2 regions of the Echinicola vietnamensis DSM 17526 genome follow, and region 2 is predicted to be linked to the other one. Evidence: riboswitches for the same ligand, from Rfam matches in the RefSeq annotation. Region 2 holds a riboswitch; the other holds the start of a gene.
The links. Region 2 has a riboswitch for S-adenosylmethionine ahead of ECHVI_RS11130 (O-succinylhomoserine sulfhydrylase). Riboswitches for the same ligand answer to the same signal wherever they lie in the genome.

Region 1: another riboswitch for S-adenosylmethionine. It lies ahead of metX (homoserine O-acetyltransferase MetX); the one in region 2 lies ahead of ECHVI_RS11130 (O-succinylhomoserine sulfhydrylase).

What each region holds. Positions count from the first base shown of each region.
Region 1 covers NC_019904.1:3,886,080-3,891,127, forward strand. The annotation lists gene ECHVI_RS15985 (VOC family protein) at 1-91, opposite strand, end outside; gene ECHVI_RS15990 (homoserine dehydrogenase) at 165-1,391, opposite strand; gene metX (homoserine O-acetyltransferase MetX) at 1,384-2,439, opposite strand; SAM riboswitch class I at 2,664-2,773, opposite strand; gene ECHVI_RS16000 (hypothetical protein) at 3,101-4,123, opposite strand; gene ECHVI_RS23375 (30S ribosomal protein THX) at 4,966-5,048, opposite strand, start outside.
Region 2 covers NC_019904.1:2,703,730-2,708,777, forward strand. The annotation lists gene ECHVI_RS11125 (beta-N-acetylhexosaminidase) at 1-1,540, shown strand, start outside; gene ECHVI_RS11130 (O-succinylhomoserine sulfhydrylase) at 1,710-2,885, opposite strand; SAM riboswitch class I at 3,017-3,125, opposite strand; gene ECHVI_RS11135 (GDSL-type esterase/lipase family protein) at 3,207-3,827, opposite strand; gene ECHVI_RS11140 (DUF4407 domain-containing protein) at 4,223-5,048, shown strand, end outside.

The DNA.
Region 1 (5,048 bases), 1.2 Mb from region 2:
CCGGCATCTTAAGTTTTTTATGATAGAAATCTTCTGCCTGATCCAGGTCAGGGATATAAAGACACGTTTCTTTTATTTGTGAAAATTCCATAACGTGAAGATAACCAAAACGATGGGATTTTCATCAACCACATCCTGATGCAAAGCCTTATCGCATTAAGGGATTAACCTAAATGGACATTTTCCAGCTTTTGGATGCTGTCAAGGATGCGTTCTTGACGGACGGAGCCGTTAAGTGCGATTATGGAAACGTTATTGGCTTCTATGGCAGGAAGGTGTTTGATTAGATCTTCTGTAGCGAGCGTGCAGATCGACCAGTACCGTTCTTGGGCCTGATGGATGGTGGCTTGCCCGATCAGTGGGGCCAGCGCATCAGCAGTGTCAGCACTGACGATGACTTCCAAGGATGCGGTGAGCGGTTTTTCGCGCTTGATTTTCGCTCCTTGCAGTTTGTCATAGCTATAGGCGTAGCCTTTTATGGCTTTGGTCAGGTCCGCATAAACGGAAGCGCCCGTGGGCAGACTGCCTGCACCTTTTCCTTGAAAAAACTGCTCACCCAAATTGTGGGAAGTGACTTTTGCTGCATTGTATTCATTTTCTACCAAGAACAATGGATCACTTTCTCCCACCAAAGCGGGGAGGATATACATGCTCAATCCGTCTTGGCTCCTTTGTACCGTGGCGATCAGCTTGATCTTCAGGCCAAGGGACTTGGCCAAGGCCACATCCTCTGCATGAACATGCTGTACCCCAATGGTCAGGATTTCATTTTCAGGAATGTACCTTCCAAAGGCATGGAGGCTAAGGATGGTCAATTTGCTGCTGACATCGCTTCCATTAATGTCCAAGGTAGGATCTGCTTCGGCAAAGCCTTTTTCCTGTGCCAGCTTTACGGCATCCGACAGGCTGAGGTCATCCTGGAACAACCGGGAAAGGATGTAGTTTGACGAACCGTTGAGGATGCCTTGGAGCTTGCTGATGTGATCACCCGCAAAATGGCAATCGAGGCACGTGATGATCGGAATGCCTGCGGCGGCAGAGGCTTCATAGAGAAGACTGCCTCCATAGCTTTTCTCCAATTCCAGTAGCTCAGGAAGGTGGGCGGCAAGCATCTTTTTATTGGCAGAGATGACCTTCTTTCCTGATTTCAACAGGCTGCTGACATAATCATAGGCCTGAATGGGATCAGAGATCAGCTCTATTCCAATGTCATGCGGGGTGTTTAAAATGTCCTTTGGGTCAAAGGATAATTGGAGCGAATGGGGCCTTTCTTTATTCTTATTTTGTACGACAATCGTTTCGGGCAGAAGCGATGGGCGGTCATTTTTAGCGATTTCATAATAGCCTTGTCCGACCACTCCAAAGCCAAACAGTCCAATGCGGTTAGTCATTGTTTTCCAAGTAAAAAGATGTTAGAATATAATTTAATTGTTCGTTTTCTACCAAAAAGGCATCATGTCCATAGATGGAAGAAATCTCTCTGTAGGTGCCGTTAGGGACATTTTTGCTGATAAACTGGGACTCTTCTTTGGTAAACAGCAAATCGGTATTGATGCCGATAGAGAGCACTTTTGCTTTGATTGCTGACAGGGCTTTGGCGGTTCCTCCTCTGCCTCTGCCCAGGTCATGGCTGTCCATGGCTTTGGTGAGTACCCAGTAGGAGAGGGCATTGAAGCGGTTGGAAAGCTTTTGACCTTGGTAGCGCAAATACGAACTTACCCGAAAGTGATCCGTTTTTTCTTCTGTTTCAGCTTGGCTGGCATGAAAGATATCTTGGTGCCGGTAGCTGAGCATTCCGATGGCACGAGCTGCTTCCAAGCCTTTTTTGCCGGCGTCCGGTGAGTTCTGTCCCCAGGTGCTATCGGATTCTATGGCCATTCTTTGGGCTTCATTAAAGCCAATGGTCCACGGGGAAGTCTTGGCATTGGAAGCGACAATGATGGTCTTTTTCACTTGCTCCTGTAGGTTATATGACCATTCCAAGGCGACTTGTCCACCAAGCGAGCCCCCGATGATGGTGTCAATTTGCTGGATACCCAAATGTTGCCGCAACCGGTCAAAGGCCTTGGCCATGTCCCGGGTGGAGAGGTTTGGGAAATCGTAATAATACGGTTTGCCGGTTTTGGGATTATCGCTAAGGGGCTGGGTAGAGCCATAGCAAGATCCTAGCAGGTTAGCACAGACAATAAAATATTTGGTAGGGTCAAAAAACTTGTCTTCTCCCACGAGACCACTCCACCATTCGTGTACATTGGCGTCGCCGGTAAGCGCATGCAAGATCCAGATGACATTGTCTTTTTTAGGCGTCAAATGCCCTTGAGTGGTATAGCTAATCTCAAATCCTGGTAGTGATTCTCCTGATTCGAGATTTAATTCCTCTTCACAGTGGAATGTTTCCTGTGTCATATCGGTAATCAGATACGGTGATGTTAGATTCATTTTACTCTTTGTTTAGCGTTGACTTCGGCCAACTGGGATCATCAAGAATGGGAATAAAAGCAAGTAAAGACGCCCGAAACGGGCAAAATAGGAGGGTGCTTAGTTGCACATGCACATTCGTTGATGCAAGGCACTTTCCCTTTGGATAAAAATTAATTCGATGATGCTTTGTGTGTGAAGTTGTATTGCTGTGTGTATCCTTTTTATAAAATTCATTGTTTAAGAATTTATATTTCCAAATGCGGATATTCACATTCGGCAGGAATTGGCACCTTGGATTTTCCAGGTTGCCAGAGGGTCTACGAGCCTGTCTCTCACCTCTTCTGTATAAATCCTTGTACTTTTAAAAAGTAAAGGATAGCACAAAGTAACAATCCAATTTTTGAATTTGCAAGTATTCGAAAAAGAGTTTTTTAAAAATTAAAGCGATCATAAAACCCTATAAAATCGATAGAGAATACTGTTTTTAGGTTTCTGGCTCAAAGGATATACCGAAAAGCGTAATTAGAAGGGGTGTTGAGCCGAAAGGTATCGAAAGCGTTTTGCAAGGTATAAAAAAAGGTGGCTGAGGACATCAGCACACCTTTAGAAGTAGTAGAGTAAGTAGTTTCTTAATATTGTTTGACCTGCGATCAAATCGCGTATGGATTAGGTGATGGGTTTAATCTTCATAGTAATAAACGGCAGATGCACCTGCTACGTCTTGGCTAAAGGCTGGTGAAGGGTTGCCGTTGGTGGAGAAGTAATCATATACCAATACTCTACCGCCTCCATTTGCTCTTTCGGCGACGAAGATCATTTTGCTGTCTTCGCTGTAGGCCACATCTACTGGATTGCCCAACATGGTGTTGTTACCTTCTATCCGGGCCTGCGCAGCCATAGCAATAGTTCCTCCGTCTGTGGTGCCGTTTAGGGTACTGGTGAAGTCAGTAATGATCACCAAGCCACCGTCACTGTCTGAAGAGGCATCACCAATGTCGGTGAGGACCATCAGGTCATCTTCCATGGAATAGGTCAACCCGTGTGTTCTGCCCAGACCTTCGATGGTCACACGCTTATCGGGGCTGATCATGCCGTCTGTATTGGCCATGAAGTTGTTGAACACTGCCAAGTCAGCGGTTTTGTCCACGACGGCATAGAGCGTATTGCCCTCTAGGTGAATGCCCCAAAGTGCAAAGTCCACTTCATAAGTGTTTTGTAGCGTGAAGCCGTTGTTGGTTTTCTGATAGACATATAAGCTGCTTTGGTTGCCATTTGCCTCTACAGGTGACTCTGCCACGACGACCATATCATTCATGACGGCTATTTCGCGTCCACTGACAAAAGTCCCCGATCCGGATAGTCCCAAAGAAATGGACAGGCCGTTATCCATCTTGGCCGCCATGATATCAGCATAAACATTCAGGGAATTGTCTGATCGAACCAACTGGATGATTTCGTCATTTTTATCATCGTAGTAGATGCCGTCAGCATCCGCTCCTGCTGAAGCAAAGGTACTGCTGCTGACATCGGATGACGAGAAATCCATGACCGTGATCATGCCGCTGGTATTGCTGGAAACAAATAACGATGCCACATCGTTTTCGGGCATGTCCATGTCCTCATCATTGTCACAGGCAAAAAAGCCAAATGCGGGTAGTACAATGAGTGTCGTCTTTAAAATAGTGTTTGTTAAAGTTTTCATAAGATAGTGCGTTGTGATTTATGAAAACTATATACGACCTGGATAGATGAACTGGATCAGCGTAATGGCATCAAAAGTAGATTAAATAGGGAAATATGTGTGTAAAAGTGACGGAACTTTAAATAAACAACCGGACAATTATTCAAAAAGTGATTACTGTGTGGCGGAAAGCGTTTCAGTATTGGGCGCTTATTAGGAGCCTACGCTGCATCCGATATGGGACCTGAAGTGAAGTTCCAACCGTGCCACTGGCACACCTTTGGAAGGTTGAGGAGAGAGCTTAAGTTCCTGCGGATGAATCTGCAGGTTAAAAAATTTATCGTGCCGCAGGCACTTTGCCCCAATTTGTATATTGGAAACCGCAGTAGCCTATTTTGCCGAATGGCGGAATAGGCTGAAGAATGAGAATGAGTTGTTGATTTGGATCGTACAAGCCGTCGCAGCTATCTGCTCATGTATAGTGGTTGGCTTGGTTGAGATTACACCCTGAATATGCGTTGGCAACTGAGCATCTTGCCTAATCCGCCTTTGGCGGAGGGTCATATAGAAGTTGCAGGTGACAACCTGCATCCAAAAATGATTACGGACAAAAGGGTAAGTTCCGTAGGAACGGCAGATATAAATGCAAATAGGAACATTTTTTTTTAAGTCGTTTGTCCTGGGGAGGAAGCCCATCGCTTTAACAGTATGAAATTTTCTTTTAAAAGACCATGTCAAAATTAGCTTCTCGGAAATATTGCTTGATCCCCGCTTGATCCGAAATCGGGTTAGTAGATAGGGACAAAAAAAGTCAGGCCGGGAGTTTTATCCGGCCTGACTTCTAATTTTTAGCAATATAAACCTTACTTGGTGGCTTGCGATTGCTCTTTTTTCGTAGCGATATTTTGATTTTTTCGTGGTCTGCTTTTACCAAAGGTTCCGTTGT
Region 2 (5,048 bases):
AATAGGCGGAATTTCAGTAGTGCTAATGATCTTGACCGTGATGTTTTCATGTGAGCCAGATCCCAAAATTTCAGCTGCTGCTTTGATTCCCTTGCCGGAGAAGGTGCATGAAGCAGAAGGTGCTTTTGAAATCAATAAGTCCACCAAGATACACGTGGCCCAGGATGCTGGAGAGATGCGTGGGGTGGCGGATTTTTTGGCCACATTGCTCAATCAGTCTACGGGATACAATATCCAGGTGGTCGACGAACTTCCGGAATCAGGGAATTACATTTCTTTGGGGCAGGAAGGTAGTGGAGAGGCGTATAAGCTTCATGTGCAAGACGATCATATTCAAGTGAAGGCAGGTTCTGCAGCGGGAGCTTTTTGGGCAGTACAGACCCTTCGGCAATTATTACCGTTAGCCATCGAGGAAAAAGGGCCGATTGAAGGAGTGTCCTGGAAGGTGCCAGCCGGGGAAATTGAAGATAATCCTGTATACGCTTATCGGGGAAGCATGCTGGATGTTGCCAGGCATTTTTTTGATGTCAATGATGTGAAACGCTACATTGATTTGATGGCCATGTATAAATTTAACTATCTGCACTTGCATTTGGCTGATGACCAGGGCTGGCGGATAGAGATCAAGTCTTGGCCAAAACTGACCGAAATTGGCGGTAGCACGGAAGTAGGCGGTGGCGAAGGAGGTTTTTATACCCAAGAAGAATACAAGGAAATCGTGCAGTATGCAAAGGAGCGGTTTATTACCATTGTGCCGGAAATCGACATGCCGGGACATACCAATGCGGCTTTGGCCTCATATCCTGAGCTCAATTGTGATGATGAAGCCCCAGAGTTGTATACAGGCATTGAAGTTGGGTTTAGTACACTATGTACGGACAAGGAAGTCACTTATCAGTTTATCGATGATGTCGTGCGTGAACTGGTAGAAATGACCCCTGGGCCTTATATCCACATCGGTGGAGATGAGTCTCATGTGACGGCGTTGGAAGATTATATTCCGTTTATTGAGCAGGTGCAGGATATCGTGAATTCGTATGATAAACAGGCGATTGGCTGGGATGAAATAGCCCATGCGGCGTTGCGGCCTAGCACGACTGCCCAGTTTTGGGCCAAGGCAGAAAATGCCAAGATGGCTGTGGAGCAAGGTGCCAAGGTGCTCATGTCTCCGGCCACAAAGGCTTACCTGGATATGCAGTATGATTCCACCACACAGTTGGGCCTGCATTGGGCAGCGTATATAGAACTGGACAGTGCCTATATGTGGGAGCCTACTGAATTGGTGGAGGGCATCGGTAAGGATGATATTCTTGGCGTGGAAGCACCGCTGTGGACGGAGACCATTGAAAAGATGGATGATATCGAATACATGGTGTTTCCCCGATTGATAGGGATCGCTGAGATTGCGTGGACGTCACCCGACAAGCGTAATTGGGATAGTTACAAGGATCGATTGCGCCAGCATACTGAAAGGCTGGAGGCATTGGAGGTAGATTATTATGCCTCGCCCTTGTTAAAAGAAAAGGAAATAGCAGAGTAATAAACTAAAGGCCAGTGATGAACACTGGCTTTTATTTTGGTTAAAAAAAAGCGAAGTAGTTTTTAACTGCTTCGCTTCACTGATGTTTCTCACATGAAAACAGGTTGTGTTTTCATGATGGGTTGACTTTTTATGCAGAAAGTTTCCCAGGACAGGTAGGCTGAAAACCTTATTTTGATCTTTCCAAAGCCCTTTCGATGTCGGCAATGATGTCGTCGTGGTGTTCCAGTCCGGCAGAAAGCCTGATCAAGCCTGGCAGAATTCCTACACGCTGCCGTTCTTCTTCCGTTAGTTTGCTGTGCGTAGTGGAGGCAGGGTGGGTGATGATACTTCGGGTATCTCCCAAGTTGGCCGTGACGGTGATCATTTGCAACTCATCAATAAACCGCTGCGCCCGCTCGATTCCGCCTTTCAGGGTGAGCGTGACAATGCCGCCACCATGTTTCATTTGCTTCTTAGCAAGGTCATGTTGCGGATGGCTTTTTAGGAAAGGGTATTTTACAAACTCTAGCTCCTTGTTGTCCTGGAAATAAGAGGCTACTGCCAAGGCATTGGCGCAGTGTCTTTCCATTCTGATGGCGAGTGTTTCCATGCTTCGTGAAAGGATCCAGGCATTGAAAGGAGAAATCGATGGGCCTGTGTGACGGGTGAAGAACTGCACTTCCTTGATCAATTCTTGCTTACCAAGGATCAGTCCGCCCAAAACACGGCCTTGACCGTCAATATATTTCGTGGCGCTGTGGGCCACAATGTCTGCTCCCCATTTGGCAGGCTGCTGGAGGTAAGGCGTCGCAAAGCAATTGTCCACCACAAGGATCAAGTTATGGGCTTTGGCAAATTTCCCGATCCACTCCAAGTCGATTACTTCCAGGCCAGGGTTCGAAGGGGTTTCGATAAACAGCATCTTGGTGTTGGGCTTTACGAGCTTGTCCCAGTTTTCGATATCTGAAATATCTCCATACGTAGACGTAATGCCCCATTTCGGAAATACCCTTGTCAGCAGCTGGTGGGTAGAACCAAACAGGGACCTGGATGCGAGGATATGGTCACCTTGCTCAAGAAGAGAGGCCATGCTGCCAAACATTGCCGCCATTCCGGATGCCGTGGCGATGCCGTCCTCTGTGCCTTCCACTGCACATACTTTTTCGATCAGATCGGAGCTGTTGGGGTTGGCATAGCGGGAATAAATGTTTCCGGGGATTTCCTCAGCAAACATCTGCCGTGCTTCCTCGGCACTGTCAAATGTAAAGCTGGAGGTCATGTAAATGGGTGCAGAATGTTCCCGTTGGTTGGATTTGGAAGACGCAATCCTGACGGCTTCCGTTTCAAAATGCTTATTGGACATGGTATTTAATATCTTTCAGTTTTTGATTCAATGATTTTGCGTAACAATAGAGAAGCTGCATGGCATAGGCCAATGAAATCCGGTAAGGGATGAGAAAAAAGCGGTGAAAAGGTAGATTGGTCATAATGTCTAATTTATAGTTCCCTCAATTTTTTTGGGCAGGTATTGGCACCTTTTCGCTGTCTCGAATGGTTGCCAGAGGGTCGCAGAGCCTGGTCTCTCGCCTCTTCTGTATAAATCAGTTTCCTGAAGTCATGCAAAGTAACATCAGCACAGTTGATTTTCCAAACTATTTGGCTTTTCAGTAGGCAAGATGAGCGATTAAGGAATGTGCGGGGCAAGCATCTCTGCCCAGCCGTCGTAGCCGAGTTTGGTCATGTGCAGGCTGTCCTGCAGGAATAGCTCAGGCTTTGGTTTTCCTTCACTGTTAAGGGCGACGTCCCAGACATTGACGTAGGATACCCCTCCGGTTTTGTCTGCATACACCTCTAAAAGACGGTTTAAGGTTTCGTATTCTTCTTTCAACTGCCACCTGGAAGGGCTCGGTTTTGGGCTGATCAGGACGATTTCTGTTTCAGGAAGTTCCGCCTGCAGCTTACCCACTAATTTTTGCATGGTCTTCAGGATGGCTACAGGCGTTTTGCCACTTGCCAGGTCATTGTCCCCTTCATAGATAAACACTTTGTGCGGGTGGTACCGGATGATCAGTTCTTGGGCATAATGAAGTAATTCAAATGTCTGTGATCCGCCAAAACCCGTGTTGACCACGGTGACTTCTGGAAAATAGCTGCCGATGTCTTTCCACATTCTTACACTGGAACTTCCCGTAAAAAGGTAAATGTCGCCAGGTGGAACTGGGGTGTCAGAAACGATCTGATCGACTTCTTCTTGAAATTTAACGGGATTATCCTGGGCGAAAGCTGTCTGAATGAGTCCTGTCATTAGTAAGCTGCATAAAACGCAAAGGAATCGGAGATGGGAACGTGAGATGGTCATTTTAATGGGATGGTTTCTTTGATGGTTTGTGATGTAAATAACTAAAAATATTGGAAAAGGAGAAATGGTAGGTAAACTGAAAGTGGTGTGCTGTAAGTTTTCATTTCTGAACACATTTCCGTACACATGAAGGACTTGTTCGTTTTTTGGGCAGCGCCTTTTACACGTTATGTGGGTTGCAGTAAAGTTTTTTTTGACCCAAAATACCATTGATTGGTGGCAGGATTGGCCGATTTCGTCACTTTAATTATGGGATACACCCTGTGGCCGGTAATTTCATTGAAGAGTTGCTCGTTTTTTGAGCAAAGGTGAAGGGAATTATCAAATGAAATCTAGTGTCCATGGAGAAAATGAAAGCATTCTTTTGGTTTTGCAGTGGGGCCAATATTGCCATTCTAAAGAAATGTCCCACCGAGACTAATAAATATGTAGGAATCGGTGGGACGGTGTTCTTTACAGGAGTGCTCGCCGCATTGTCCGCAGGGTATGCGCTGTATACGGTTTTTGAAAGTTGGTACTGGGCAGTGGCTTTTGGAGCAGTGTGGGGTGTTATGATATTTAACTTGGATCGTTTTATCGTTTCGAGTATGCGAAAAAAGGAACGTTTTTGGGCCGAATGGAAACTGGCCTTTCCACGTCTTTTGCTTGCTGTTTTTTTGGCCTTGGTGATTTCCAAGCCTTTGGAGTTGAAGATTTTTGAAAAGGAGATTGATCAAAAAGTAAGTGAGCAGAAGGTGCTGGAGATGCAGGAGGCAAAGGATAATTTGGAAATGGCTTATCCTGAAATTGCCCGCTTGAAGACTGAAAACGAACAATTGCGAGATGAAATTGCCGCAAAAGCAGCATTCCGCGACCAGCTCCAAGAGGAGTATGATGCCGAACGTTTCGGAGTGAAAACACCGGGAACTACGGGCATTGTGGGACTGGGGGTTAACGCCGAAAAGAAAGAGCAGCAATTGGATGCGGCCCAGCGTGATTTGGAGCAATTGCAGGAAAGGAATTGGGTGAAAATTGATGAACATGAGCGGGAAATGGCAGCGGTAATGGCGCGAAAGCAGGAAGTGTTTGAGCAACAGCAAGCGGCTATTGATCAATATGATGGTTTAGCCGCGCGAATCCATGCCTTGTCGCAGTTGACCTCGGAGAGTCAAGCGGTATATTGGGCCA